DNA from 2 places in the Streptomyces sp. NTD107 genome. Region 1 is predicted to be linked to the other one. Evidence: riboswitches for the same ligand, from Rfam matches in the RefSeq annotation. Region 1 holds a riboswitch; the other holds the start of a gene.
The links. Region 1 has a riboswitch for S-adenosylmethionine ahead of thrC (threonine synthase). Riboswitches for the same ligand answer to the same signal wherever they lie in the genome.

Region 1 (4,391 bases):
CACTTGACGGTGCCCTGAGCCATTCCAAACTCCCCATGTTGCTGGCCCTTTCGCGAGACCGCACTTCGCGGGCCCGGGTCAGACCGGAACGCGTCGACCGCCGCTGAATGTATCTGGACGGACGCCCTGTGCAACAGGCCATTGAGCAGAGAATTATTGGAGCGCCCAAACGGGCAAATTGCGCAAAATAGAGTAAAGCTGAATCTTTCTCGCCCGCCTTATCGCGCCAATCCGGCAATTGGTGCAGCGAATTTCCGCGCGTTTTCGTCGAGAAGTGTCGCGAATTCATATGCGGCTGGCATCGGACGGGCCAGCACGGCGCGTGACCCACTCTATCGCCCCGGAAACGCCCAACCGCCCCGAAGCGGGCAGCTCCGGGGCGGTTGTTGAAAATGTGATGAAGCGTGGACCGGGGTGACCGGGGTGGAGTGCCGTCAGCAGCCTCCGGCCACCGCCGGAATGATGGAGACGCCCGCCCCGTCCGGCGTGGCGGTGTCCAGGCCCTCGGCGAAGCGCACGTCGTCGTCGTTGACATACACATTCACAAAACGCCGCAGTCTGCCCTCGTCGTCCAGCACCCGGGCGGCGATCCCCTGGTGGTTGCTCTCCAGATCGGCGAGTACGTCGCGCAGCGTGCCGCCGTCGGCGGAAACCTCCGACTTGCCGTCGGTGTACGTGCGCAGGATGGTCGGGATTCGGACAGTCACACTCATGCGAGGCCAGCCTCTCGGAAAGCGTCCAGATTCGGGCGGATGATGGCGGTGGGTCCGGTGGTCGGCGCCACCGCGTCCAGGGTCTTCAGGCCGTCGCCGGTATTCAGTACGACCGTGGTGAGTTCCGGATCCAGTTGCCCGGATTCGATCAGCTTGCGGGTCACGCCCACCGTCACGCCGCCCGCCGTCTCGGCGAAAATGCCCTCGGTGCGGGCGAGCAGCTTGATGGCGTCCACGATCTGCGCGTCGGTCACGTCCTCGACCGCGCCGCCGGTGCGCCGGGCGATGTCCAGGACGTAGGGGCCGTCGGCCGGGTTGCCGATGGCCAGGGACTTGGCGATGGTGTCCGGCTTCACCGGCCGCACCACATCGTGCCCGGCCTTGAACGCCTGGGAGACCGGGGAGCAGCCCTCGGCCTGGGCCCCGAAGATCTTGTAGGGCTTCTCCTCGACCAGGCCGGTCGCGATCAGCTCCTTGAGCCCCTTGTCGATCTTGGTCAGCTGGGATCCGGAGGCGATCGGGATCACGAGCTGGTCCGGCAGCCGCCACCCCAGCTGTTCGGCGATCTCGAAGGCCAGGGTCTTGGAGCCCTCGCCGTAGTAGGGGCGCAGATTGACGTTGACGAAGCCCCAGCCCTCGCCGGCCGGGTCACCGATCAGTTCGCTGCAGAACCGGTTGACGTCGTCGTAGGTGCCCTCGATGCCGACCAGCTCGCCGCCGTAGACGGCGGCCATCACGATCTTCCCCTGCTCCAGGTCGTGCGGGATGAAGACGCAGGAGCGGAATCCGGCCCGGGCGGCGGCGGCGCCCACCGCACCGGCCAGATTGCCGGTGGAGGAGCAGGACAGGGTGGTGAAGCCGAAGGCGCGGGCGGCCTCCACGGCGTTGGCGACCACCCGGTCCTTGAAGGAGTGGGTGGGGTTCCCCGAGTCGTCCTTCACATACAGCTCGCCGGTGTGGCCCAGGGCGGCGGCCAGCCGGTCGGCCTTGACGAGGGGGGTGTCGCCCGGGTTCAGATTGGGCTTGGAGGCGACATCGGCCGGCACCGGCAGCAGCGGGGCGTAGCGCCAGATGCTGTGCGGTCCGGCCTCGATGGCGGCTCGTAGCGCTTCGGGGTCGCCGGTCGGCAGATCGTACGCGATTTCGAGTGGGCCGAAACAGGCTTCGCAGGCGAAGATCGGGCTGAGCGGGAACCGTTCCCCGCACTCCCGGCAGGAGAGCGCCACGGCGGGGCCGAGATCCACGGGGGATCCGGTGGCGCCGGCCGGCGCGGTGGGGGTGGAGGTGTGCGATGACAGCACAGGCATGGGTACGAGGCCCTTCTCCTCATCTTCCCCATGGCGGATTTCGCCACAGGACGGAATTGGCACCTTCCCCACCGGGAGCCTCGCATCGGTTACGAGACCGGCGGAAGGGTTGCCGGGGCTTCAACGGGCCGTTCCCTCTGCCCCTCTGGATGAGCGGTATTCGATTGTGTTCGCTTGACCGCGCAGCGTCCCCGATATGCGGAGGACACCTGCACTGTTCGAGACTGTAACGGACGCCCCGGACAATGGCTCGGGCCGTCCGATCCGCGAGACGAAGAGACGATGAGGAGACAGACATATTCTCGCCCGGACTGGGCACCACCGATAAGGGCCAAATCCTTCCATTGGTGATGGTCCCGATAGATCCGACCTACCTGACCTACCCGACTTATACGGTCGAAGCGAACAGGAGCGACATTCGTGCTGGAAGAGGCTGAGGAGTGGCTGAGCCGCCGGTCCTGGACTGCCGCTGACCGCTCGCTACGACGGCTGCTGGACGCGAAAGCCGCGGCCGGCCCGGCGGGCAGCGTCAGCGTCGTGCTTCCCGCGCTGAACGAGGAAGCGACCGTCGGCACCATCGTGGAAGCGCTACGCCGCGACCTGATGGAAACCGTCCCCCTGATCGACGAGCTGATGGTGGTGGACTCCGGGTCCACCGACCGCACCGGAGAGGTCGCCGCCGCGGCGGGGGCCAAGGTCGTCCACCGCGACGAGATCCTGCCCCGCATGCCCACCGTGCCCGGCAAGGGCGAGGTGCTGTGGCGCTCCCTCATGGCCACCAGCGGCGAGATCATCTGTTACGTGGACGCCGACCTGCGGGAGTTCGACTCCCGGTTCGTCTCCGGCATCCTCGGGCCACTGCTCACCGAGCCCGACGTGCACCTGGTCAAGGCCATGTACGACCGCCCGCTGGGCGACGCCCCGTCCGGCGCCCACCAGGGCGGCCGGGTCACCGAGCTGGTGGCGCGCCCGCTGCTCAACCTGCACTGGCCGCAGCTGGCCGGCGTCGTCCAGCCACTGGGCGGCGAGTACGCGGCCCGGCGCACCCTGCTCGAACAGCTGCCCTTCCCCGTCGGGTACGGGGTCGAGCTGGGCCTGCTCGTCGACACCCTGCACCTGGCCGGGCTGAACGCGGTCGGCCAGGTGGACGTCGGGGTGCGCAAGCACCGCCACCAGGACGGCCAGGCCCTGGGCCGGATGGCGGCGGCGATCATGCGCACCGCCCAGAGCCGGCTGCCGGGCCACGGGCCCGTCCCCGTACAGCAGGGCATCATGCAGTTCGAACGGCTGGCGGAAGGCGGCTTCTCCCCGCTCACCCACACGATCCACACCGAGGAACGCCCCCCGATGTCGACCATCCCGGAATACACGGCCCGCCAGGCCGCGTAGCCCCTGCCGGGCCGGAAAGGGCCGCGCCCGCACGGCGTGCGGGCGCGCCGGGGGTGAAGCCCCGGAGCCGGACCCGCCCGGGGCCGGGGCGTGGGCACACACCCGCGCCCCGGCTCCGCCCAGCGGGCCGGGAGCGGAGCACGGTCCCGGCCGGCGGAGGGCGGACACGCCGGGGGTGACCGGCGGCACGTTTGTGCGGGGGGCCGGGTGGCTAGGGTCGGGGCATGGGCGTTGCAGCAGCCTCCGAGGCATCTGAGGCATCCGAGGCACCTCCGGTTCTGGTCGCGTCCAACCGTGGCCCCGTCAGCTACACGCTCGCCGCCGACGGCAGCCTCACCCCCCGGCGCGGCGGCGGCGGAATGGTCTCCGGTCTTTCCGCCCTCGGCTCGGCCGCCGGCACCTGGGTGTGCGCGGCGCTCGGCCCCGCCGACCGCGAGGCCGCCACCCGGGCCGGCGCCGGCACCCTCGACCCCGCCGACACCGGCGGCCAGTCGGTACGGATGCTGGACATCCCCCCGGACATCTTCGACGCCGCCTACAACGGCATCGCCAACTCCGTGCTGTGGTTCGTCCATCACCTGCTCTACCAGACCCCGCTGGAGCCGGTGTACGACGCCGCGTTCGAGGCTCAGTGGGGCGGCTACGAGACGTACAACGCCGCCTTCGCCGACGCCCTCGCGGCCGAGGCAGCGCCGGGCGCGAGCGTCCTGGTGCAGGACTACCACCTGGCCCTCGTCCCCGCGCTGTTGCGCGAACGCCGCCCCGACCTGCGGATCGGGCACTTCTCGCACACCCCCTGGGCGCCCCCGGACCTCTACCGGGTGCTGCCCGACGCCGTCGCCCGGCAGGTGCTGCTCGGCATCCTGGGTGCCGACCGCGCCGCGTTCCTGACCCGGCGCTGGGCCCGTGCCTTCGCGGACTGCTGCGCCGAACTGCTCGGCGCCGAGGTACGGGAGGTGCCGGAGGCCGGCACCGGCGCGGA
Region 2 (4,391 bases), on a different contig from region 1:
CGAGACGGACGGCACGCTGCCGCCGCTGCCCGCCGGCGCCTGATGCCGGAGGGGCACACCATCCACCGGCTGGCCGCCGACTACCGCGAGCGGTTCGGCGGCCGGGCGGTGCGGGTGGATTCGCCGCAGGGGAAGTTCTCCGACGGGGCCGCCCTTGTCGACGGTCAGGTTCTTGAACGCTCCGACGCTCATGGGAAGCATCTGTTCCTCGGGTTCGGGGCCGCCCAGCAGTGGGTGCACATCCATCTCGGCCTGTACGGCAAGGTCGCGTTCGGCGACGGGCCGCCACCGCCGCCCGTCGGGCAGATCCGGCTGCGGCTGGCCACCGCCGACGCGTACGCCGAACTGCGCGGGCCCACCACCTGCGCGCTGATCTCGGACGAGGAGAAGCGCGCCGTACGGCAGCGGCTCGGGGCCGATCCGCTGCGCGCGGACGCCGAGCCCGGCCTGGCCTGGCGGCGGATCTCCCGCAGCCGCACCACCGTCGCCGCGCTGCTCATGGATCAGCGGATCATCGCGGGGGTCGGCAATGTGTACCGGGCCGAGGTGCTGTTCCGGCACGGCATCGATCCCTACCTGCCGGGGCTGCGGCTGACGCCCGCGCAGTGGAACGGCATCTGGGCGGATCTCGTCGCGCTGATGCGGGAGGGGGTCCGCACCAACCGGATCGACACGGTGCGCCCCGAGCACACCCCGGAGGCGATGGGCCGCCCGCCGCGCGTGGACGATCACGGGGGAGAGGTGTACGTGTACCGGCGGGCCGGCCAGGCGTGTCTGGTGTGCGGCGGCGGGATCCGGTACGCGGAGCTCGCCGCCCGCAATCTGTTCTGGTGCCCGTCCTGTCAGCCGGCCGCCGCCGCGACCGGCTGACCCTCGGCGACCAGTTCCCGCACCGCGCGCACCAGCCGCTCCAGATGTTCGGCCGGGGTGCCCACCCCGAAGCTCACCCGGATCGCCTTCAGCGGCCCCTCGCAGCCGGCCGCCCCGGCGCCGTCCTCCGCCGCGCCGAGGAGCGTACGCACCAGGGGGTGCGCGCAGAACAGCCCGTCCCGTACCCCGATCCCGTACCGCTGCGACAGCGCCGTGGCGAACTCCGCGCTCTGCCACCCGTCCACCACGAAGGACAGCACCGCCACCCGGGGCGCGTCCGCGCCGAACAGCGACAGCTGCCGTACCCCGGGGATGGTGGCGAGCCCGGCCCGCAGCCCGGCCAGCAGTTCCTCCTCGCGCGCCACCAGTCGCGCGAACCCGGCGTCGGTCAGCGCCCGGCAGGCCGCCGCGATGGCGTACGCGCCGATCACGTTGGGCGAGCCGGCCTCGTGCCGGGCGACGCTGTCCTGCCACTCCACATCGACCGTGCCGTCCGCCCCGGCCGTGACGGTACGGCTGGCCCCGCCGCCCGCCAGGTACGGTGCGGCGCGGCGCAGCCAGTCGGCGCGCCCGGCGAGCACGCCGGAGCCGAACGGCGCGTACAGCTTGTGCCCGGAGAAGGCCACCCAGTCGACGCCGAGGGCGGTGATGTCCACCGGGCGGTGCGGGGCGAGCTGGGCGGCGTCCAGGACGGTGCGGGCGCCGGAGCGGCGGGCGACGGTGGCGAGTTCGGCGATGGGCCACAGTTCGCCGGTGACGTTGGAGGCGCCGGTGACGCACAGCAGCTTGGGCCCGGGGGCGGCGTCGGCGAGGGCGTTGACCAGGGTGGCGACGGCCTGCCCGGGGGTACGGGGGGCGGGCAGGTACGTCACTGGGTGGCCGTGCCGGGCCCAGGGGAGCAGCGCGGCGTGGTGTTCGGTCTCGTAGACGAACACCTGGGTGCCGGTGGGCAGCGCGCCGGCCAGCAGGTTGAGGGAGTCGGTGGTGGAGCGGGTGAAGATCAGCTGATCGTCGGGGCGGCAGCCGAGAAATTCGGCCACCGTGGCGCGGCTCTCCTCGTACAGGTCGGTGGACAGCTGGGAGAGATAGCCGGCGCCGCGGTGCACGCTGCCGTAGTACGGGGCGTACGCGGCGACGTCGTCCCACACCGCGCGCAGGGCGGGGGCGCTGGCGGCGTAGTCCAGGGCGGCGTACGCGATGTCGCCGGCCCCGTCGCCGCCGGCCAGCGGGGCGCGGACCTCGTCGCCGAGGACGGGGAGCGGGAGGGGACAGCTGTGGGCCGTGGGGTTCTGGGCAGGGGTGATCAGCGTCGCGGGCATGGCGTAGCTCCGGGAAGGGGTGAAGGCAGGCAGGGGCAGGCTGAGTTGGGGGCGTGCGCCCTAACGCATTCGCTTGCTCATCGGAGGACTCCCTCAAAGAACCGTGCTTGCCGCAGACCTCGCTGCCTGCGGCCCGGTCATCACCCGGGGCACCCCGCCGACGGTTGGAGGGTTGCCGGACAGCGGGCCGGGGCCTTGATCGCTGTCACTCGTGACCTGTTCGCAGACTATGCCATTCCGATCGGTGGTGAACAGGTTGTGTCCGGATCGCGAGATCCGGCGGCGCGAGAGTGCCGCTTGACAGCCCGCCGAGCGGTGGCCGATATTTGCCGCATGCCAGCCCTGCCGCTTTTGACATCGCGCCGACACGTGGACCTGCTCCGCGTCACGTCGGCGTCCTGTGCGGGCTGCTGACTCTCCTCACCGCGCGGCGGTGAGCGCCGCCGCCGGCCTCGGCCCGGCCGGCCCGTAACCGCCCCCCGTTCAACGGGATTTCCGCGCGCCGTTGCTCCGTAGCACCTCCTCATCTCAGTCCGCCCTGCCGCCTCGCGCGCCCACGCGCGCCGCCGGCCGGGGGAATCGTCCTGAAAGGACCCCTTCGTCGTGGCCTCCACGCCCGTGCCCAGACGGCTCAGCAGCCGCCGCACACCCCGCCCCGCCCACGCCACCGCGCTGCTCGCCGCGCTCGCCGTCACCCTCAGCGCCTGCGGCACCGGCGACAACACCAGCGGCGACGGCGGCTCCGGCAACGGCGGCGCGGGCGGCGCCACCGGCGAACCGGTGGCCGGCGGCACCCTCAAGTACGCCTTCGCCAACCCCATCGACTGCGTCGACCCCCGCCAGCGCCCCCAGCTCACCTCCCGCAACGTCGGCCGCCAGCTCGGCGACCAGCTCACCGAACAGGACCCCGAGACCAAGGAGATCAAGCCCTGGCTCGCCACCTCCTGGGAGATCAGCGATGACGTGAGCTCGTTCACCTTCCACCTGCGCGAGGACGTCACCTTCTCCGACGGCGCGCCCTTCAACGCCGAAGCCGTCAAGGCCAACTTCGACGCCATCATCGACCTCGGCGCCCGCGCCCCGCAGGCCGGCAGCTTCCTCGCCGGCTACCGGGAAGCCACCGTCCTCGACGAGCACACCGTGCGCGTCGACTTCGAAGGACCCAACGCCCAGTTCCTCCAGGCCACCGCCACCGCCTCCTTCGTCCAGCTCTCCCCGGCCTCCCTCGGCAACGACCCCGCCGACCTGTGCCTCGGCGACTTCGCCGCCTCAGGCCCCTTCACCCTCGGCGCCTTCACCCCCGACAAGTCCGTCGAACTCCTCAAGCGCGAGGACTACGCCTGGGCCTCCCCGATCGCCGCCAACCAGGGCGCCGCCTACCTGGACAAGATCACCCTCGAAGTCGTCCCCGAGGGCGGCGTCCGCTACGGCTCCATCACCAGCGACCAGATCGACCTCGCCGACGGCATCCCCTTCACCAACCAGGCCGAGCTGACCAACCTCCCCGGCTACGGCCTGGCCACCGGCGCCTCGCCCGGCATCGCCATCCCCTACATCCCGCTCGCCTCCAGCCCCAAGCTCCAGGACCCGGAGGTACGCCGCGCGCTCAGCCTCGGCATCGACCGGCAGGCCATCGTCGACGCCATCTTCCAGGGCACCCAGCAGCCCGCCACCGGCGTCCTGACCGCCGCCACCCCGGGCTGGACCGACCAGTCCGACGACATCCGCTACGACCCCGACGCCGCCATCGCCCTCCTGGAGGGCGCCGGCTACGACACCGTCGGCAGCGACGGCATCCGCGCCAACGCCGCCGGCGACCGGCTCTCCCTCTCCATCACCTACCAGTCCGGCAGCACCGACGCCGAGGCACAGCACCAGCTGGTGCAGCAGGAGTGGAAGGAGATCGGCGTCGAACTCGTCCTCAACCCGGTCGCCACCCTCCCCGACGTCCCGATCGACGAGTTCCCCGGCGACCTCACCACCTGGAGCCAGGGCCGCGCCGACGTCGACGTCATCCGCCTGGTCTACGGCTCGTCCCACCCCGAGATGAGCATGCTCTACAACCACCCCGACGAGGAGCTCGACACCCTCCTCAACTCCCTCCAGGGAACGGTGGATCCGGCCGAGCGGCAGGCCATCGGCGACCAGGCCCAGCAGCGCATCGTCGAGCAGGGCTACACCATCCCCGTCTACGACCGCTAC

Region 2: linked by a shared signal. The riboswitch ahead of AC5WRL_RS15175 (aminotransferase class V-fold PLP-dependent enzyme) and the one ahead of thrC (threonine synthase) in region 1 are both predicted to bind S-adenosylmethionine.

Annotation. Positions count from the first base shown of each region.
Region 1 is NZ_JCAJZV010000003.1:145,430-149,820, reverse strand. Features, by position in the region: gene AC5WRL_RS08255 (cold-shock protein) at 1-23, opposite strand, end outside; gene AC5WRL_RS08250 (MoaD/ThiS family protein) at 435-713, opposite strand; gene thrC (threonine synthase) at 710-2,020, opposite strand; SAM riboswitch class I at 2,037-2,176, opposite strand; gene AC5WRL_RS08240 (glucosyl-3-phosphoglycerate synthase) at 2,441-3,409, shown strand; gene AC5WRL_RS08235 (alpha,alpha-trehalose-phosphate synthase (UDP-forming)) at 3,634-4,391, shown strand, end outside.
Region 2 is NZ_JCAJZV010000006.1:252,303-256,693, forward strand. Features, by position in the region: gene AC5WRL_RS15165 (ribose-5-phosphate isomerase) at 1-43, shown strand, start outside; gene AC5WRL_RS15170 (Fpg/Nei family DNA glycosylase) at 43-870, shown strand; gene AC5WRL_RS15175 (aminotransferase class V-fold PLP-dependent enzyme) at 843-2,189, opposite strand; SAM riboswitch class IV at 2,288-2,406, opposite strand; gene AC5WRL_RS15180 (putative leader peptide) at 2,523-2,603, shown strand; gene AC5WRL_RS15185 (ABC transporter substrate-binding protein) at 2,793-4,391, shown strand, end outside.